Regions from separate parts of the Brevibacillus sp. MS2.2 genome, predicted to be linked through region 1. Evidence: riboswitches for the same ligand, from Rfam matches in the RefSeq annotation. Region 1 holds a riboswitch; each other region holds the start of a gene.
What was found. A riboswitch is a leader RNA that binds a small molecule or an ion and turns the genes downstream of it on or off. The one in region 1 is predicted to bind cyclic di-GMP.

Region 1 (5,624 bases):
AATATGTAAACGGTTTGTAGTCACCTGGAGTACCTACGAGGATATAGCCTCTCGCAATGATTTCGTCCAAACGGGACTCAAACTTCTTCGCTTGCGGTTTTTTAGCAGCTTCAGCAGCTACGGTTTGGACAGGCTTAACCGCTGTTGCGGCAAAAGCACCTGTTCCTGATGTCATGAGCATAGTTGCAGCGAGTGTGCTCGCCAAGATTGTTTTTGTGAATTTTTTCATCTGGGTTCTCCTCCTGTTAAACGGTAATGAATTTAGTTATCAGACACAAACTCCATCATCCCCCAATGGCATCCCCCCTTTCAAAGAAGAGGACTTACAACCTGTTGAGCTGCCTCCTACACAGTAAACCTGCCGATTCCTTGCTGTAATTCTTCTGCCACTGCATTCAAACGCTCGACAGACTGGCCAATTTCCTGGATGGCTTGAAGCTGCTCTTCCGTTGCCTTTGCCACTGTTTGCGCGTCGAGTGAAGCATGTTTTGCAATGTTATGCATTTCATCTACAGAAGCACTCACCTGTTGGGAGCCTGCCGACATTTGTTCAGATGCTGCGGATACTTCCAAAATGTGCGCGGCAACGTTACGGGAAGACTCCAGAATATGCCCGAAGATTTCGCGAACCTCTTCGACCAGTTGAATACCATGCTGTGCGTTTTGGTTGCCCGCGGTCATGACCTCTACCGCGTGACGAGTATCCTGCTGGATTTCTCCGATCAGCATCGCGATTTTGGATGCGGATTCTTCGGATTGATTCGCCAGCTTTTTCACCTCTCCGGCAACGACAGCAAACCCACGTCCATGCTCGCCTGCACGGGCTGCCTCAATCGAAGCGTTCAAAGCAAGCAAATTGATTTGCGAGGTCAACTGACTGATCGTATCGAGAATGCCTTCGATTTCTTTGGAGCGATTGTTGAGCTGCTCGATGGCTACTGTCGCCTTCGATGTTCCCTCGCCAATGCTTCCCATCTGGAGCACTGCTTGCTCTACCACAGCAGTACCTTGCTCTGCCTGCTCTGTTGCTACCTGGGCAGCCTCTGAAACATGTGCAGACGTCTCCGCGATTTTCACGATGCCTGCTGCCATGTCATTCATAGACAACGCGACATCCTGCGAGCTGGTGGCCTGCGCCTCTGCTCCCTCAGAAATCTGTGCGATAGACATGCCGATTTGGTTGATGTTTTCCGTCGCTTGTTTAATGCCTTCGGATACTTCCTGACTAAAACGCTGTACTTGATCAGACGACAGAGATACGTCTTCGATCAAATTTTTCAAGTGCGATACCGTCTGGTTAAAGTCACGTGACAGAATGGCAATCTCGTCTTTTCCGTCAACCGTTACGGTCTCTTTCAAGTTCCCCTGCGCCACTACATTTACTGCGCGATTCAGACGCTCAATTGGTTTCACCATGCGTACAGCCAAGAAATAAACGAGGACAACCCCAATTGCCAACACGATGAGGGAAATCACCAGCAATCGAACTGACAGTTGATCAACAGGCGCATGCAGCTCTGCTACAGGTGCAGTGATGTATATGCCCCAGTTCAAACTGGTAGGAGCATAGGAAGCAAATCGCTCTGTATTCTCGTCTATATATTGGGCGATTCCATGATTCCCTTGCTTGATTTCTTCAAAGGCAGTCTGAAGCTCAAGAATACCCGTGTCGAGAATCGATTCCTTCAGAATGTACTCGCTATTCGGATGATAAATAAATGTTCCTGTTTTGCTTACTAAAAAGGCGTAGCCAAATTCACCGAACTTCTCCTCGGACACCTTTTTCTGAATTTCATTGATAGGAATCGTAGAGCCGATATAACCGTATTGACGATTGTCCTTCATCAATGGAACGACAAGGGTCACGATGTTATTCCCTGTCCGCTTCGAAATAACTGGCTCGGAGACAACAACCTTTCCTTCCCCTTTACTCGCTTCCTTAATATGCGGACGATCCGAGATGTCGGTCACTTCTCCCATGAAATTGATCACTTTCTTACCGCTTAAGTCATGCGAAAAGAAGAACGTCTCAAACTGGGGGTTTTTCTTTTGGGCTGCTTGAATGAGTTTCAGGTCGTATTCGACATTTTGATCTGCCGACATCAATCCTCCCATCGCTCTTACAATCTCAATTTTTTCTTGAAAGAAACCATCGATACGAATCGAGAGATTGCTAGCTGACAACTCAGCTTCTTTGTCCAGACTGTCTGCCAAAAGATTGGAAGCACTCCAATAACTGGCACCGCAAACCGTACCCAAACTAATAACCAACAGCAGGCACAAAACGATAATTAGCTTATTCTTCAAACTATTTTTCATACCGAATCCCTCTCCCTTCTCTTTTTTCAACAAAAAAAAGACTGCCCACCGACAGCCCATTATGACTACGGTATGGCAACCCGGCTGTCCTAGCTGCGAAAGTCATTTGACTTTCGTCCTTAGACCCGTGGCTTTGCGTCCCTGCCTTTCAGCAGGTTTGCCTTTGTCATTCCTTGTTGTTTTTTCAATTTAAGTCCACTTTTTTTTCAATCTCACCTTTCTTTTCCCATAACTTTCCGCCAATAAACCTCAAAAACACAAAAAAGCTGACAACCTTTTACAGTTGTCAGCTTTTTGTCAAACTTTTTTGATTAGCTTAATCCGATCACTTGCCCATCCTCGTCTACATATAACGATTCCGCGGCCGGCTTTTTCGGGAGGCCTGGCATCGTAACCAAGCTTCCGGTCAGTGCGACGATAAAACCAGCTCCTGCTGATATGCGCACTTCACTCACTTGAATCGTGAAGTCAACAGGTGCTCCCAGCAAATCAGCGCGATCCGTAAAGGAGTAAGGTGTTTTCGCCATGCACACAGGCAGATGGGACATGCCCATTTCTTCTACCTTTTGCATCGTTTTCAATGCAAGGGGCGAAAAGACAACCCCTGATCCACGGTATACTTCTTTCACGACAGTCTCAATCTTGTCTTTAATGCTGAGGTCTTCTTCATACAAGAATCGGAAGGAGGAAGGCCGCTCTGCTGCACGGGTCACTTTTTCAGCCAGCTCGACACCGCCAGCTCCTCCTTCTGCCCACACTTTAGAAAGGGCTGCCTCAGCTCCAGCCGCTTGGCATAACGCAATTACGGCATCGACCTCTGCCTGGGTATCTGTCGCAAAATGATTGATCGCCACCACTGCTGGCACACCGAACTTTTGCAGGTTTTCCAGATGGCGCTTGACGTTTTCGAAGCCTTTTTCCAGAGCAGACAAGTTCTCCACTGCGAGGTCAGGTACTTTTACCCCGCCGTTGTATTTCAACGAACGGACCGTAATGACCACGACAGCAGCCGATGGAGTCAGGCCTGCTTTTCTGCACTTGATGTCAAAAAACTTCTCTGCTCCCAGATCCGCACCAAAGCCCGCCTCTGTTACGACGTAATCTGCCAGCTTCAAGGCCATCTTAGTTCCGATCACGCTGCTGCACCCATGCGCGATATTGGCAAAAGGTCCGCCGTGAATGATGACAGGAGTTCCTTCGATTGTCTGTACGAGATTAGGCTTGATAGCTTCCTTCAAGAGAACGCACATGGCATCAACCGTGTTGATTTCTTCTGCCCGTACAGGCTGATCATGGAAATCATAGCCAATAATGATATGGTTCAACCGCTCGCGCAAGTCTGCCAGATTCTCACTCAAGCATAAAATCGCCATGATTTCCGATGCGGTCGTAATCATGAAGCCATCCTCACGCGTCATTCCATTGCCGTCACCCAGACCAACCACGATGTTACGCAGTGCTCGGTCGTTCATGTCCATAGCCCGTTTCCAGACGATTTTCTTTGGATTGAGCCCGCGCGGATTGCCATGGAAAATATGATTGTCGATCATCGCCGCCAACAAGTTATGTGCAGCTGTAATCGCATGAATGTCCCCTGTAAAATGCAGGTTAATTTCATCAGCCGGGAGAATTTGTGCTTGGCCGCTTCCGGTAGCGCCTCCTTTGATCCCCATGCAAGGGCCCAAGGACGGCTCGCGAAGCGCTGCAATTGTTTTCTTCCCGAGATAATTTAATGCTTGTGACAGACCAATTGTCGTGAGCGTCTTGCCTGCTCCCGCCGGGTTAGGGTTCATCGCTGTAACAAGAATCAGTTTGCCATCAGGGCGATTCTTCACTTGCTCCCATAGCTCATCTGATAGTTTGGCCTTATACTTTCCGTATAGCTCCAAATGCTGTTCTTCGATACCTGCAATCTTGGCAATTTCAACAATGGACTTCATACTTGCCTCCCTGCCACACCAGAATGTAATGCACCAGTTACCAATCTTCTACATTCTGCATCAGCATCCTTTCTCCTTTCCTCTTCGACACATTACGCAAAAGAAAAAGCCCACATTCCGACAAATGTTCAGAATGCAGGCTCTCTGTTACTTCCCGAAAATTTTTCCCGGATTCAAAATGCCATTCGGGTCCAGCACATGCTTCATGGCTTGCATGACGTCCAGTGCTTCTCCGTGCTCCTTGCGCTGATATTTGATTTTCCCTACACCCACACCATGCTCTCCGGTGCAGGTTCCTCCCCGACTCAATGCGTATTCCACCAGATGGGCATTTACTTCCTCGGCACGCGCCACTTCTTCGGGGTCATTCAGGTCGATCATCAGGATAGCGTGATAGTTCCCATCCCCGACATGCCCTGCAATCGCTCCATCCAGTCCAGCGCGGTCAATGGCTTGCCGCGCGTCCACAACAGCTCCTGCCAGCTCGGAAATTGGCAAGCAAACATCTGTCACCATCAGCTTTTTCCCGGGGGATTTGTGCAGGAAGGCATACGCCAGGTTATGACGAGCGTCCCAGAGCTGCGTCCGCGCCTTCGAATCTGTCTCAAAAAGGAACTGCGTGCAGCCATGTCCAGCGGCGATGTTCTGCGCAAAGTCGATATCATACGCAAGCCCTTGTTCACTACCGTGGAACTCGATAAACAGCGTTGGTGCTTCCGGGTAGCTCGTTTCTTTGTACAGATTCACTTGTTGGATAGAGCGTTCATCAACCAGCTCGATTCGCGCTACTTGAATACCCGCTCCGAGAATATCCACGACGGTATCGACGGCATCCTGCACAGAAGGGAAGCTGGCACGTGCCGCCGTTGTCGCCTCAGGGATGCCGTAAACACGCAAGGTCAGCTCCGTGAATACACCAAGCGTTCCCTCCGACCCGACAAATAGCCCGGTAAGATGGTAGCCTGAGGAGGATTTGGCTGTCATACTCCCTGTACGGATGATACGTCCATCCGCCGTCACCACTTCCAGATCGCGAACCTGATCACGCATCACGCCATAGCGGACAGAGGTCGTTCCACTGGCATTTGTAGCAGCCATCCCACCCAAAGTCGCGTCCGCTCCCGGATCGACGGAAAAAAACAATCCGTGCTTTTTCAATTCTTTATTGAGCTGGGTGCGCGTCACACCAGGCTGAACTCTCACGAGAAAATCCTTCGGTCGCACCTCCAGCACTTGGTTCATCTGGGAAAAATCCATGCTAATTCCGCCCGCATAAGGAATTGCATGGCCTTCCAGACTGGTCCCCATGCCAAACGGCGTTACCGCAATGCGCTTTTCGTTGGCCAGCTTCATGATTTGACTGAC
Region 2 (5,624 bases), on a different contig from region 1:
AAAACAACCGCCTATAAAAGGCGGTTGCAGGAAGGTTACATATGGAGACCACGCATCTGTTGTTCGATTTTCTCAAAGCCGCCAGAAACCTTAACGACTTCGTCTTTTTGCTCAGAAACGAGAACAAGTACTTCTTCCAGGCTCTCTTTGTTCTTGTCGGTAATATCTGCGTTGACTTCTACTTTTGCGCCGACTTCCTGAATCATGCTGTGAACATGGACGATGAACTCTTGCAGGTTTTTCGTTTTATCCGCAAAATTTTGCATGTAGTTGTCTACATTGGTGAACATTTCTTGTACTTCGAGGATGCCTTCGCTATTTTTCTCAAAAGAAGTCTGTGACTCGGAAATCATATCCGATACGAGCTTCATTTTTTCGCGAATGGTCATCAGCAGGCTCGAGATCGACTCTGAGGATAGCTTGGAGGATTCCGCCAGCTTGCGTACTTCATCTGCTACGACAGCAAATCCTCGGCCGTGCTCGCCTGCGCGAGACGCTTCAATCGTGGCATTGAGTGCCAACAGATTGGTTTGTGCAGAAATCTCGGAAATGGTTTGAATGATTTTCCCAATCGATTCGGTTTCTTTATTGAGCTCTTGAATCAGCTGGTTCGTACCTTGGATGTCCGTGATAAATCGTTCAAAGTCATTGCCGATGTTGCCAATGCGTTTGCCGCTCTCGCTAGTGGCTTCTTTGGTCGATTCTACGTACTCATGCATCTCTGTAACAGAGCGGGTCATGTCCTCAACTTGCAGATTCGTCGAGCTCATTTCCCGACGCAGCTCGTCCGTATTGCTGGTTTGGATCGTAAAGGACTCCATAATGTCTTGCAGGGAAGCGACGGTTTCGACAGCGCGAACATTTACACCGTCCGTCACCTTGTTCAAATTCTCTTGATAGTCTTGCATAGAGGTGAGTGATTCGTTGATCTGATCCAGAACACGTTGCAACGATTCCTTCGAGGCAATCGCTTCTTGCTTTTGTTGCTCACTTTCCTCTTGCAGCTTGTTATTGAATACAGCATGCATCATGCTCGTGACAGAGACGAAGCAGAAGGTAAGCAGGAAGTACATCAGATCAAGATTGCTTGTCGAATGGAAAATCGTTTCTCTCTGTGTCAGGAAGTAGTAAGAGACAATGCCCAATGTCGATACAATCGTCAAAATATTAATGAGTCGGTCTTGATAAATCCCCATGACTGCTACAAAGAACATAATGGTCATGATATTGATCATATGCGGGTCCAGTCCAACTATGATGAACATGAAGATCCCGATTACGGCGAAGTTGAAAAACTTCATGAAGGGCGCTGCTTTTTCACGGAAGCTCGGGCGATTGGAGATGTAAGTAAAAGGTGCCAGCACGCCATACAAAATACCCAGCACCGTGAAAACGAATGTGTACGGTACGCCTAGAAAGAGGTTTAAGACTTGAACAACCGTAATAATACTGGCGAATACGATTACGACCCAATTATTTCTTCTTCTCAATAGATCAATGTTATCCATGTTTTACCCACCTACCTCGACTTTTACTTGGTTGGATGACGACGAATTGTACCAGGAATATTTCGGATCATGCTTATTGTCATAGACATCTTTTAGATGGAAGAGGGTCGGAATGGCATCAGCCCCTTTGTAAAAGACGATTTCTTTGGTCTGAATCGCCTTTACATGATACTTCTTGTTGATGAACGTAAAAAAAGTCGGATCTGCTACCCCGATTGCGTGGGTATATCCATGCTTTTCAGCGTAATCTATCATCAAGCAAATTCCTTTTTGCCCTAGTTGTCCACGGTATTTCGGCAAAACAGCGAGACTGTCTACCTCCATTACTTTCATGTCTTCTGTAACAACATCCTGAAAAAGTGATTTCATATAAGCACTTGATTTGGAAAAGGGCGTCATTTCAAATGTTCCACCTGCTTCACCATCTTCGGCAATTAAGAGGAACAGAGCCGAGCCTTCTTTCGCGTACTCCATTTCGAAGCCCATGCTTGTCCATACTGTTTCTTTGATCTCATGAAATTTTGCTAACTCTTGTACGGTTTCTACTTGTTTGTACATAACTTGTCCACTCCATCATTTTCTCTGATTGAACCATGTTGTGTATGTTTGACGTCTCAAAAGTTATGTTTTTCCATCCGTTACGAAAATGAAAGTGCTTTCATCCTCCTTTCAAAAATGTAAACACCAAAAAAGGCCGTTCCATCGAAATGGAACAACCGAAGCTACCAACATCAAAAAATGGTCTCAAGATGATGGCAACCCGGCTATCATGGTCAAAGACTGTAGACCCGTGGTTTTGCGTCGCCACCTTTCGATGACTTTGCCTTTTGCATTTATTAGCAAAATTTGTAAAAACGTGTCGAATTTTGCTAGACATAATCATGCAAAATATAAGCCAAAAGATATATCTTTGTCAAGTTTTGGTAGGGAAAAGAAACTAATTGTTCATAAAGTATGAACGTACGAAAAAACCAGTTGCTGTTTCAACTGGTTTTTCATTTTAGGGACTTTAGGTTATGGTTTGCAGAATGTCTAGAACTTCAGTAGGCTCCATTCTCTTTTTGTAATCTGGATCTAAGCATGCTGACCGGATTACGCCCTGGTTGTTGAGGATATAAGTAGCAGGAATGGGGAGCGTCCAGGAATCGTCACTGTTAAAATGTTTGAGATCAATATCCAATGATCGGTAAGTATCCTGTAAATAATCAGGCAGTCTGAATCTGAGTTTATATTTTTCTGCCACCTGGTTATTGGTATCGCATAACAAGGGGAAGCTCAGTCCGTTTTTCTCTTGCATAGTAAGAGAGTGTGCAGGAGATTGTGGACTAATGGCAAGCAATTGGGCACCCAGAGAGGTTATCGTATCGATCTGTTTTTGGTATGCTTGCAGCTCCAAATTGCAGTAGGGGCACCATGATCCACGGAAAAATGTGAGGACGACGGGACCTTTTACGACTTCTTCCGACAGGATAAAGGTCTTGCCAGTGTGGTCGTTCAACGTAAAATCAGGCGCAATCGAACCAATCGGCAAGCCCTTTGCCTGCCCAGAGGTCCGCAGCTCCTCGAGTGATCTTGTAAATGCATCCGTTACTTCACGAGTGAGGAAGTCTGCTATTTGAATGGTTGTATGATCTAGCTCTTCGCGCAGGCTCTGAAAATGTGGTTTATTCATATGTCGTTCCCCTCTTTTTCGAAAGAATAGTAGAAGCCATAGCTTTACGATATCTTTCTTTTGGAGGGAAAGATGTAATCTGAATTACATTTTCTTCAAAATTTTGTCCCGATGAATGGAAATGGATTTAAAGCCTGTTTGAATCAGTTCTTCTCTTGCTAAAGCACGTAATGCTACCGTCACAGCTTCCCTGGATGCCCCGACAAAGTGGGCGAGTTCTTGATGGGAAAGAGATAAATCAATTTTTTGAAACGCCGAACTGCTGGGATTGCCAAATTGATCGGCAAGCTTTACTAACGTGGAAAGAATGCGATCTTGTAAAGGGAGAAGGGCAAGATTTTCGGCTGCCTGGCTGATCGAAACCATTCTATCGCTAATGAGCTTCATGATCTTCATCATCAGTTGAGGATGTTCGATTATGTAGCTCTCAAATTTTGCTTTGCTCATTTTACAAATGAGGCAGTCTTCGATGGTTTCTATATACATCTCCCTCGTACCTAATGAGAGCAAATCCATTTCTCCAAACACATTGCCTTCCCCGAGGATATCAAATGTGAACTGCCGCCCATCCCGATTTACTTTATATAAACGTACTTTCCCCTGTTTGATGAAGTAGAAGCCCTCTGAAAAAGTTTCTGGTGTTTGAATGCACGTATTTTGGGGGAAAGGGGTTAGAGAGGTTAATTGATCAATTAAGCGCAAACTTTCCTCGGATAATGAATTCAACAAATAAAATTGGGATAAATATGTGATTCGGTTCATCATTTCTGTTCGGTTTGGGTCTTCAGGATCGTTCTTTTCGCTTTAGTGACAATTCTTTTCGTTTCCTTTGTATCAGAGATTCTTAGCCACTCGTCACAAAGCTGCGTTACCCAGTCTGGTTGTGATTTACTCGCATCGTTCAACCAATTCCCTACAGAATCTTGAACATATTTAGATGCATCTGATTTCACTTGCGTGAGTAAAGGCAGGCAGCGAGCAGGCTCATTTTTCAATGCGTCAATATGCTTACACCAGACCCCTCGTGGGCGTGTGGCTTCTACCGCAAAGCGGCGATCAACAGCCTGCCACTCAGTCAAATTGACGCTTTCTAATTCTCCAGCATGAAGGAGTGCTAATACATTTTCAGGGATGAGCGAGGCTTTTCTTGCTCCTTTTCTCGTGCGCACCGAATCAGGCATTTTCAACGAACTCCTTTTCGCAATAATGGTAAAAGTATACATAAAAATCACCGGTAACAAAAATTTTCCAACTATCCGATAACTAGAAGGAATAGGAGGGGATTTTGATGAAGGAAGTAAAAGTGATTCAATTTTACTTTTCCGGAGGCGGTGAAATGATTAGCATCGAGACGACGGAACCGGAAGAGATCATTCAAATGGTCGCGAATCAAAACGACGGATGGCTCCAGTATGATGATGTTGTCATTAACGTGAGAAATGTTTTGTATATCAGAGTACGCGATCAGGCGTAAGAATAGGAAAAGAGTGTCAAGCTCTAACACGAAAAAGCTCTCCTTTGAATGTGGAGGGCTTTTTCGTGTTGGAGGCACCGCTGCTGGTTATCCTATTTAATAGAAGAAAAAGGAGGGTGGCAAGATGACGCTGGAAGAAGTCATGCAGCAGCTCGAAGCGATGGGGACAGAGCAGACGAAAAAAACGTTATTGCGGCATGGTGCAAAGGAGCCTTTGTTTGGCGTGCGAGTCGGCGATATGAAGAAGCTGGTCAAGGAGGTAAAACGTGATCAGCAGCTCGTCCAGGCGCTGTACGATACGGGAAACTACGACGCCATGTACTTGGCCGGATTGACGGTTGACCCGAAGAGCATGACAAAAGAGCAGCTACAGGCTTGGGTCAAGGAAGCGTCATGGTACGCACCCGCCGAATATACGGTTGCGAGTGTAGCTGCTGAGAGTCATTTTGCTATGGAGTTGGCACGGGAATGGATCGAGTCAACGGAAGAGATGGTAGCTACCTGTGGGTGGAATACGTATTCGAACTATTTATCGATTACTCCAGATAAACAGCTAGATAAAGAAGAAATCAAACGGCTCCTCGTGAGAGTGAAGGAGACGATTCATCAGGAACAAAATCGCGTCCGGTACACCATGAATCAATTCGTTATTTCAGTAGGTGCGTATGTACCGGAACTTCATCAGGAAGCGTTGGAAGTGGCCGCTGCGATTGGCAAAGTACATGTAGACGTCGGACAGACAGCGTGCAAGGTTCCGTTGGCTACTGAGTATATCAAAAAGATAGAGGAACGAGGGAGTGTCGGAAAAAAGAAAAAGACATGCATCTGCTAGTCGGGCATTTTTCTCATTCATTTGGCGTATATTTCTAGGGTGCTTTTGTTTACTAAAGTATCGACTATTCCTTGCTAATGTGCTATCATGATACCTTGTTAACGTATTACCACTTTATCAGAGTAAAATGTAGAGTAG
Region 3 (5,624 bases), on a different contig from region 1:
GTTAGACTCCTGAGAGGGGAATTTTGTTACATGTATAGGCTTACTTTATTTCAAACACTTCTTGGGCAAGCCCTGCCAGCTTTTGCGTATTGTCGCTCACTTCGACCATCGTCGCAGAAATTTCCTCCGTAGCGGCTGCCTGACTCTCCATGGTTTGATTAATCAATTCAATCGAATTTTGCAGCAGGGTTATCAAATCCCGGATGGAATCTGTGGTTTGCTTGATTTTGTCTGCATTCGCCCGTGAATCCGTCGCCATATTGCGAACTTCATTTGCAACGACAGCGAACCCTCGCCCTGCATCCCCTACTCGCGCAGCCTCAATGCTCGCATTCAGTCCCAAAATGTTACTTTGATCAGCGATTTTTTTCACGGCGAGCGTAATTTGCTCGATCTCAGTCGTACTTTGGCTCACATCATTGGCTTGCTCTGAGATCGCCTTCATTTGCTCGTTTAAATTCCCGATCTGCACAGCCATCTCATGTGTGGTGGCGCTGACCTGCTCGACGACGCTCGAGAGATTTGCCGCAATTTCATACAGCTCATTGGCTCGCTCCATGCTGGAACCAATGCCGACACCACCGATGACTTTTCCCGTGTGATCATGCAGAGGGATCGCCCGTGCGATGAGAGGAAACCCAAATAATTCCTTGGGGACCATCATCGCCTGCTTGGTGTTTTTTCGAATCGCGTTGGTGATCACATCTCCTTCCTGGAGTGGATCACCCGGCTTGACTTGCAGTGCAAATGTTTGGGCAGGCACATTGCGCAATAGCTTTTCCGTGTCATAGACCCCAATGGTAATGTCATCGGAGAGCAAATCATTTAAATAGGGGGCAACCTTGATGAACGCCTCGAGCAGCTCTGCGTTTTTCCCCTCTTCGGAAGCTTCCGTTTCGTTCCATTCTACGTAACCGTTCATGACCCTCTTCACCTCTATATTTTGCTGGCATTAATACGGAAATTGGCGTTGCTTGTGCTGAACCGATATCCATTTCAGCGTAGTAAACTCTTCTAAGCTCCATTGACCGTTCAAACGTCCCAACCCGGAGTGCTTTTCACCGCCAAACGCCACGATTGGCTCGTCATTGATCGTTCCATCGTTGATGTGAATCATGCCAGTCTCAATTCGTTTGGCCATCTGGGCACCTCTCTCCAGATCGCGTGTATGAATCGCCCCGGACAATCCAAATGGTGTCTCGTTCGCCATGCGAATCGCTTCTTCCTCGGAAGCAAACGACATGATGCAAACAGCCGGACCAAACAGCTCTTTAGAAGCAATCGACATGTCTGTGGTCACTCCTGTCAAAACGATCGGCTCGACCAGGTTGCCCTTTACTTCCCCTTTCAATGCAGGAACGGCTCCTTCCCGTATCGCCTCATCAATCGTTGCCATCAGGTTGGCGACTTGCCGTTGATTGATGAGTGGACCGATTACCGTGTCAGGATCATTTGGGTCGCCTACCTTGAGTCCAGATACTTTTTCCACATACAGATCGAGGAATTTATCGTATACATCTTGGTGAACCAGAACCCTGTTAGCCGACATGCAAATCTGACCTTGGTGGGTAAAGCGGCTGAATACCGCTGCATTAACGGCATACTGGAGATCCGCATCCTCCAAAACGATCAGTGCACTATTGCCGCCCAGCTCCAAAATCGCCTTTTTGAAATGCTTCGCTGCCACTTGCGCGATATGGCTTCCTACTTGGCTAGAGCCTGTAAACGAAAGGATGCGCGGAATCGGGTGGGAGACAAAACCATCGCCAATTTCCGCAATATCCGTCACAACAACGTTGATCAAGCCTTTTGGCAGACCTACTTCTTCAAAAATTTTCGCGATGAGCGTCCCACCCGTGATTGGCGTGTGCTCATGCGGTTTAAGAACGACACCGTTGCCCGCGCCAAGAGCTGGAGCTACGGACTTCATCGACAGATAGAACGGGAAGTTGAACGGACTGATGACACCGACAACGCCTGCGGGAATCCGATACAAGCGATTTTCTTTTCCGTCTACGGGAGAAGGAAGAATTTTTCCTTCCATGCGTACGGGGAACGTAGCCGCCTCGCGAATAATATCCTTCACAAGCCCGATCTCAAAAAACGCCTTTAATCGGGTTCCACCCAATTCACGTATGATGATCTGAATGATTTCTTCTTCATTCTCTTCGATATAGTGAACAGCTCGCTCCAACATTCGGGATTTGGTATAGGCATTCACTTCATCCCACTCTTTTTTCGCGTTGGCTGCCGCCTTGTAAGCCGCGTCGATATCCTCCAGATTTGCCATTTTGAATTCTGCGATGACTTCCCCGTTGTAAGGGTTGATATCTTGCAATGTCTTCGCGCCCAGTCCGTCGCGCCACTCCCCATTAATGTACTGCTTGTCCAGTGTTTGAAGGATTGACATGCTTTAACCTCTCCCTTTTGTAAAGGTAATAGGCCCCTTTCGCCTGAAAGGAGCCGTAAAACTAAAACAGCAAAATACACTGCTAGTCGGCAACCCGGCTGCCATCGTAACTTGTACATTAGGCCCGTGGCTTTGCGTCCCCAATTTTCAATGGGTTTGCCCATTCATAGCGAATGCTGGTAGGATTTTGTCGAAAAAAGGAAAGATATGGAGAATCCTACTTTGATTATAGTACTCCATTTCGAATAGTCAAACGAAAACATGTAAATAATTAGTGAAAGAAAGTGAACAAATACCAAAAAGTCCGCATCGCTTGAATACGGACTCCTGATTCTTTTTCCTTATGATCACAATAACTTTTTGACATCCTTTACGCTCGTCGCGAGCATTTGCTCTACCGCGTTGGCGTCCCTCACATGCTTGGTCAAGCCTTCATTCAGCTCGTCCAGCAAGCTCTTTGCATCACTTACCTGCTGGGACACATCGTCAGCAAATCGCTTTTGGTGCGCGATGATTTCCATCACGCCTGACACTTCGACGTTCAGGGCCTGGAAAGCATTCACGATCTGATCCGTCTTCTCCGCAGCATCCTTGCTGATAGAAAGTCCGTTTTTGATCGCACTGCTGCTTTTTTCACTGTTGGACAACGCTTCTTTTGTTTCTTCCTGAATCTTGCCGATCAATTCTGCAATCGTCTTGGTCGAGTTCGCTGTCATCTCGGCCAGCTTCCGTACCTCATCCGCTACGACAGCAAAGCCTCGGCCTTGTTCACCCGCACGTGCCGCTTCTATCGCTGCATTCAGGGCGAGAAGGTTGGTCTGATTGGCAATGTCGCTGATCACCTTGACGATACTCGTAATTTCCGAAGAGCGCTCTTCCAAGCGGCTCATGGATTTGGACGTATGGACCGATTCTTTGTCGAGCAGGCTCATGACTTCCACAACGTCCGTCATAGCCTTTTTGCCTTCATCTGCACGCGCTACCGATTGTTTGCAGATATCTGTCAGGCGCTCTCCTCGATCCGACAGTTGGCTCGCAGATTCATCATCCCGCTCGTTAATGACCTGGATATTATCTACGACACGCTTCATTCTCGTCACCAAGCGCACCATTTGCTCGGATTCGGCGTTCATCGCTTGGTTTGAAGTGAAGATCGCACCCAACTGTTCGTAAATACCGCGAAGCTCATGTTTCCAAGCGTCTTGCTGTCCTGCCATTGTGGTCGTGGGAGTTGCCACTGTCGTCGCTGCTGTCTCTTTTTCTGCCAGGCCTTTGTCTTTTTTCCAAAACATCCGCTTCCCTCTCCTTTGTACCCATCAATTGTCACCTCGGCGGCTATATACGCGGGACTCGATTATTCCCGGATGTTGTTTCGCCAAGCTCAGCAAGTTTTCCAAGAAATAATAGTGACCCTCCAAGAGCTCCACGTCTTTACGCTCAAATTGCTTCGCCTGCAAATACTGCTGCATTTCCAAAGCATAGCGCTCCAGTTTATCGTGAAAATCGTTGGCACGAAGCATTTGCTCCACTTCTGGATATTCTGTTTTCAGGCGATTCAGCTCGCTGTATACACGCCCACCCTCCAGAATCATCTGGTAGGCCGTACGCTCGAGCGTAGCTGTCGTAGCTGCCTCCTGCTCCTCACGCTCCTCGCGCAAAGCTGCCAAGTACGTGATAAAATGGTAGACAGTTAAAAACAATGGTCCTAAAAACAGAATGATCCCTGCTTTGTACACATGCTGATTGGACAAATTGCTGATGAGCAGGAACAAGTGAAACAAGATCGCACCCAACCATACATAGATGATGATTTGGTGATTGATCTTCCCTGCCTTTTGGTGGCGTGAAAAGGCAAAGGTAAGTCCGAGCAGATAAAAGGCAAGTAACGTAAAGCTGGCAGAAAACAAAGCCATCTCCATATCGATCAGCCAATCTGCGTCGGCGGGTATTTCGATAAAGAATTCAAAAGCGAGCACCAGCAGTGAGAACAGCAACCCCATGATCCAAAACCGGCTTACTTCCGAGTCATTCCTCCGCCGGGAGCGGTAGCGTTTTGCACGGGATCCTTCCATAATGCTCTCACCTCATTCTCTATGATTCGCCATGATTCTATGTTTTCCTTTCACATGGGGCCAAAATCTGACATCGGAGGCTGTTATGACAAAAAATTTACCAACAACATTTACCGAGCGCATGCAAACCATGCTTGGACACGATTATGAGGCATTCGTTTCCTCGTATGATCAGCCTGTGACACACGGCTTGCGGGTCAATCCGTTGAAGGTCGGTCGTGACGATTTTTTGAAAATCTCGCCGTTTTCTCTGGAAGCAGTCCCTTGGTGCGAAACCGGTTTTCGCTACAAAGAGCCAGATCGTCCCGGCAAGCATCCTTTTCACTCCGCTGGCATGTACTATTTGCAGGAGCCAAGCGCGATGTCCGCTGCCGAAGCACTCGGCGCACAGCCTGGTGAGCGAATCCTCGACCTGTGTGCAGCGCCAGGGGGAAAATCGACGCAGCTTGCAGCGTTTTTGCGTGGACAAGGAATGCTCGTAGCAAACGAAATCCATCCTGTTCGGGCAAAAGCCTTGTCAGAAAATCTGGAGCGCTGCGGCGTGACCAATGCCGTCGTGACCAATGAAACGCCTGAACGCTTACAGGAGCGATTCCCCCAGTTTTTTGACCGAATTTTAGTAGACGCTCCATGCTCTGGCGAAGGAATGTTCCGCAAGCTACCCGAAGCAATTGAAGACTGGAGCCCTGCAAAAGTAACCGAATGCCATGTCATGCAAGGCGATATTCTCGAGGCGGCCGCTGCTATGCTGAAGCCAGGCGGAACGTTGGTCTACTCCACCTGCACATTTGCTCCATTAGAAAATGAGCAGTCACTGGTTAACTTCCTGGGAAGTCACCCGGAATTTGAAATCGTTCCGCTGCCACATGCAGATTGCTTTTCTGCTGGTCAACCCGAGTGGGCGTCGCCGCAAAACGAGCAGCTCACCCAGACAGCCAGATTGTGGCCCCATCGTCTCCAGGGAGAGGGGCATTACCTCGCCAAGCTGCAAAAGAGTGAGACCGCTGAAGTTCATGAACCTTCCGGGAAGCGTAAAGAAAAGCGTGTGGTAAAATCGGCTCCGGCAGGTCGAAAAGAAGCCCTGGCAGCCTGGCGTACGTTCGCGGACGAAGCGCTCCCGGCGCTCTCCCAACCATTCGATG

Region 2: another riboswitch for cyclic di-GMP. It lies ahead of HP568_RS27290 (GNAT family N-acetyltransferase); the one in region 1 lies ahead of HP568_RS01190 (methyl-accepting chemotaxis protein).
Region 3: another riboswitch for cyclic di-GMP. It lies ahead of yfmT (benzaldehyde dehydrogenase); the one in region 1 lies ahead of HP568_RS01190 (methyl-accepting chemotaxis protein).

Annotation. Positions count from the first base shown of each region.
Region 1 is NZ_JABSUZ010000001.1:274,170-279,793, forward strand. Features, by position in the region: gene HP568_RS01185 (transporter substrate-binding domain-containing protein) at 1-229, opposite strand, end outside; gene HP568_RS01190 (methyl-accepting chemotaxis protein) at 346-2,319, opposite strand; cyclic di-GMP riboswitch class I at 2,391-2,491, opposite strand; gene HP568_RS01195 (formate--tetrahydrofolate ligase) at 2,631-4,259, opposite strand; gene HP568_RS01200 (FAD-binding oxidoreductase) at 4,407-5,624, opposite strand, start outside.
Region 2 is NZ_JABSUZ010000050.1:12,987-18,610, reverse strand. Features, by position in the region: gene HP568_RS27295 (methyl-accepting chemotaxis protein) at 36-1,508, opposite strand; gene HP568_RS27290 (GNAT family N-acetyltransferase) at 1,512-2,066, opposite strand; cyclic di-GMP riboswitch class I at 2,260-2,343, opposite strand; gene HP568_RS27285 (peroxiredoxin-like family protein) at 2,518-3,180, opposite strand; gene HP568_RS27280 (Crp/Fnr family transcriptional regulator) at 3,265-3,942, opposite strand; partial or broken gene HP568_RS27275 (DNA alkylation repair protein) at 3,942-4,259, opposite strand; gene HP568_RS27270 (hypothetical protein) at 4,469-4,654, shown strand; gene HP568_RS27265 (DNA alkylation repair protein) at 4,779-5,486, shown strand.
Region 3 is NZ_JABSUZ010000012.1:131,127-136,750, forward strand. Features, by position in the region: gene HP568_RS13750 (methyl-accepting chemotaxis protein) at 41-922, opposite strand; gene yfmT (benzaldehyde dehydrogenase) at 953-2,410, opposite strand; cyclic di-GMP riboswitch class I at 2,496-2,581, opposite strand; gene HP568_RS13760 (methyl-accepting chemotaxis protein) at 2,758-3,702, opposite strand; gene HP568_RS13765 (hypothetical protein) at 3,727-4,482, opposite strand; gene HP568_RS13770 (RsmF rRNA methyltransferase first C-terminal domain-containing protein) at 4,568-5,624, shown strand, end outside.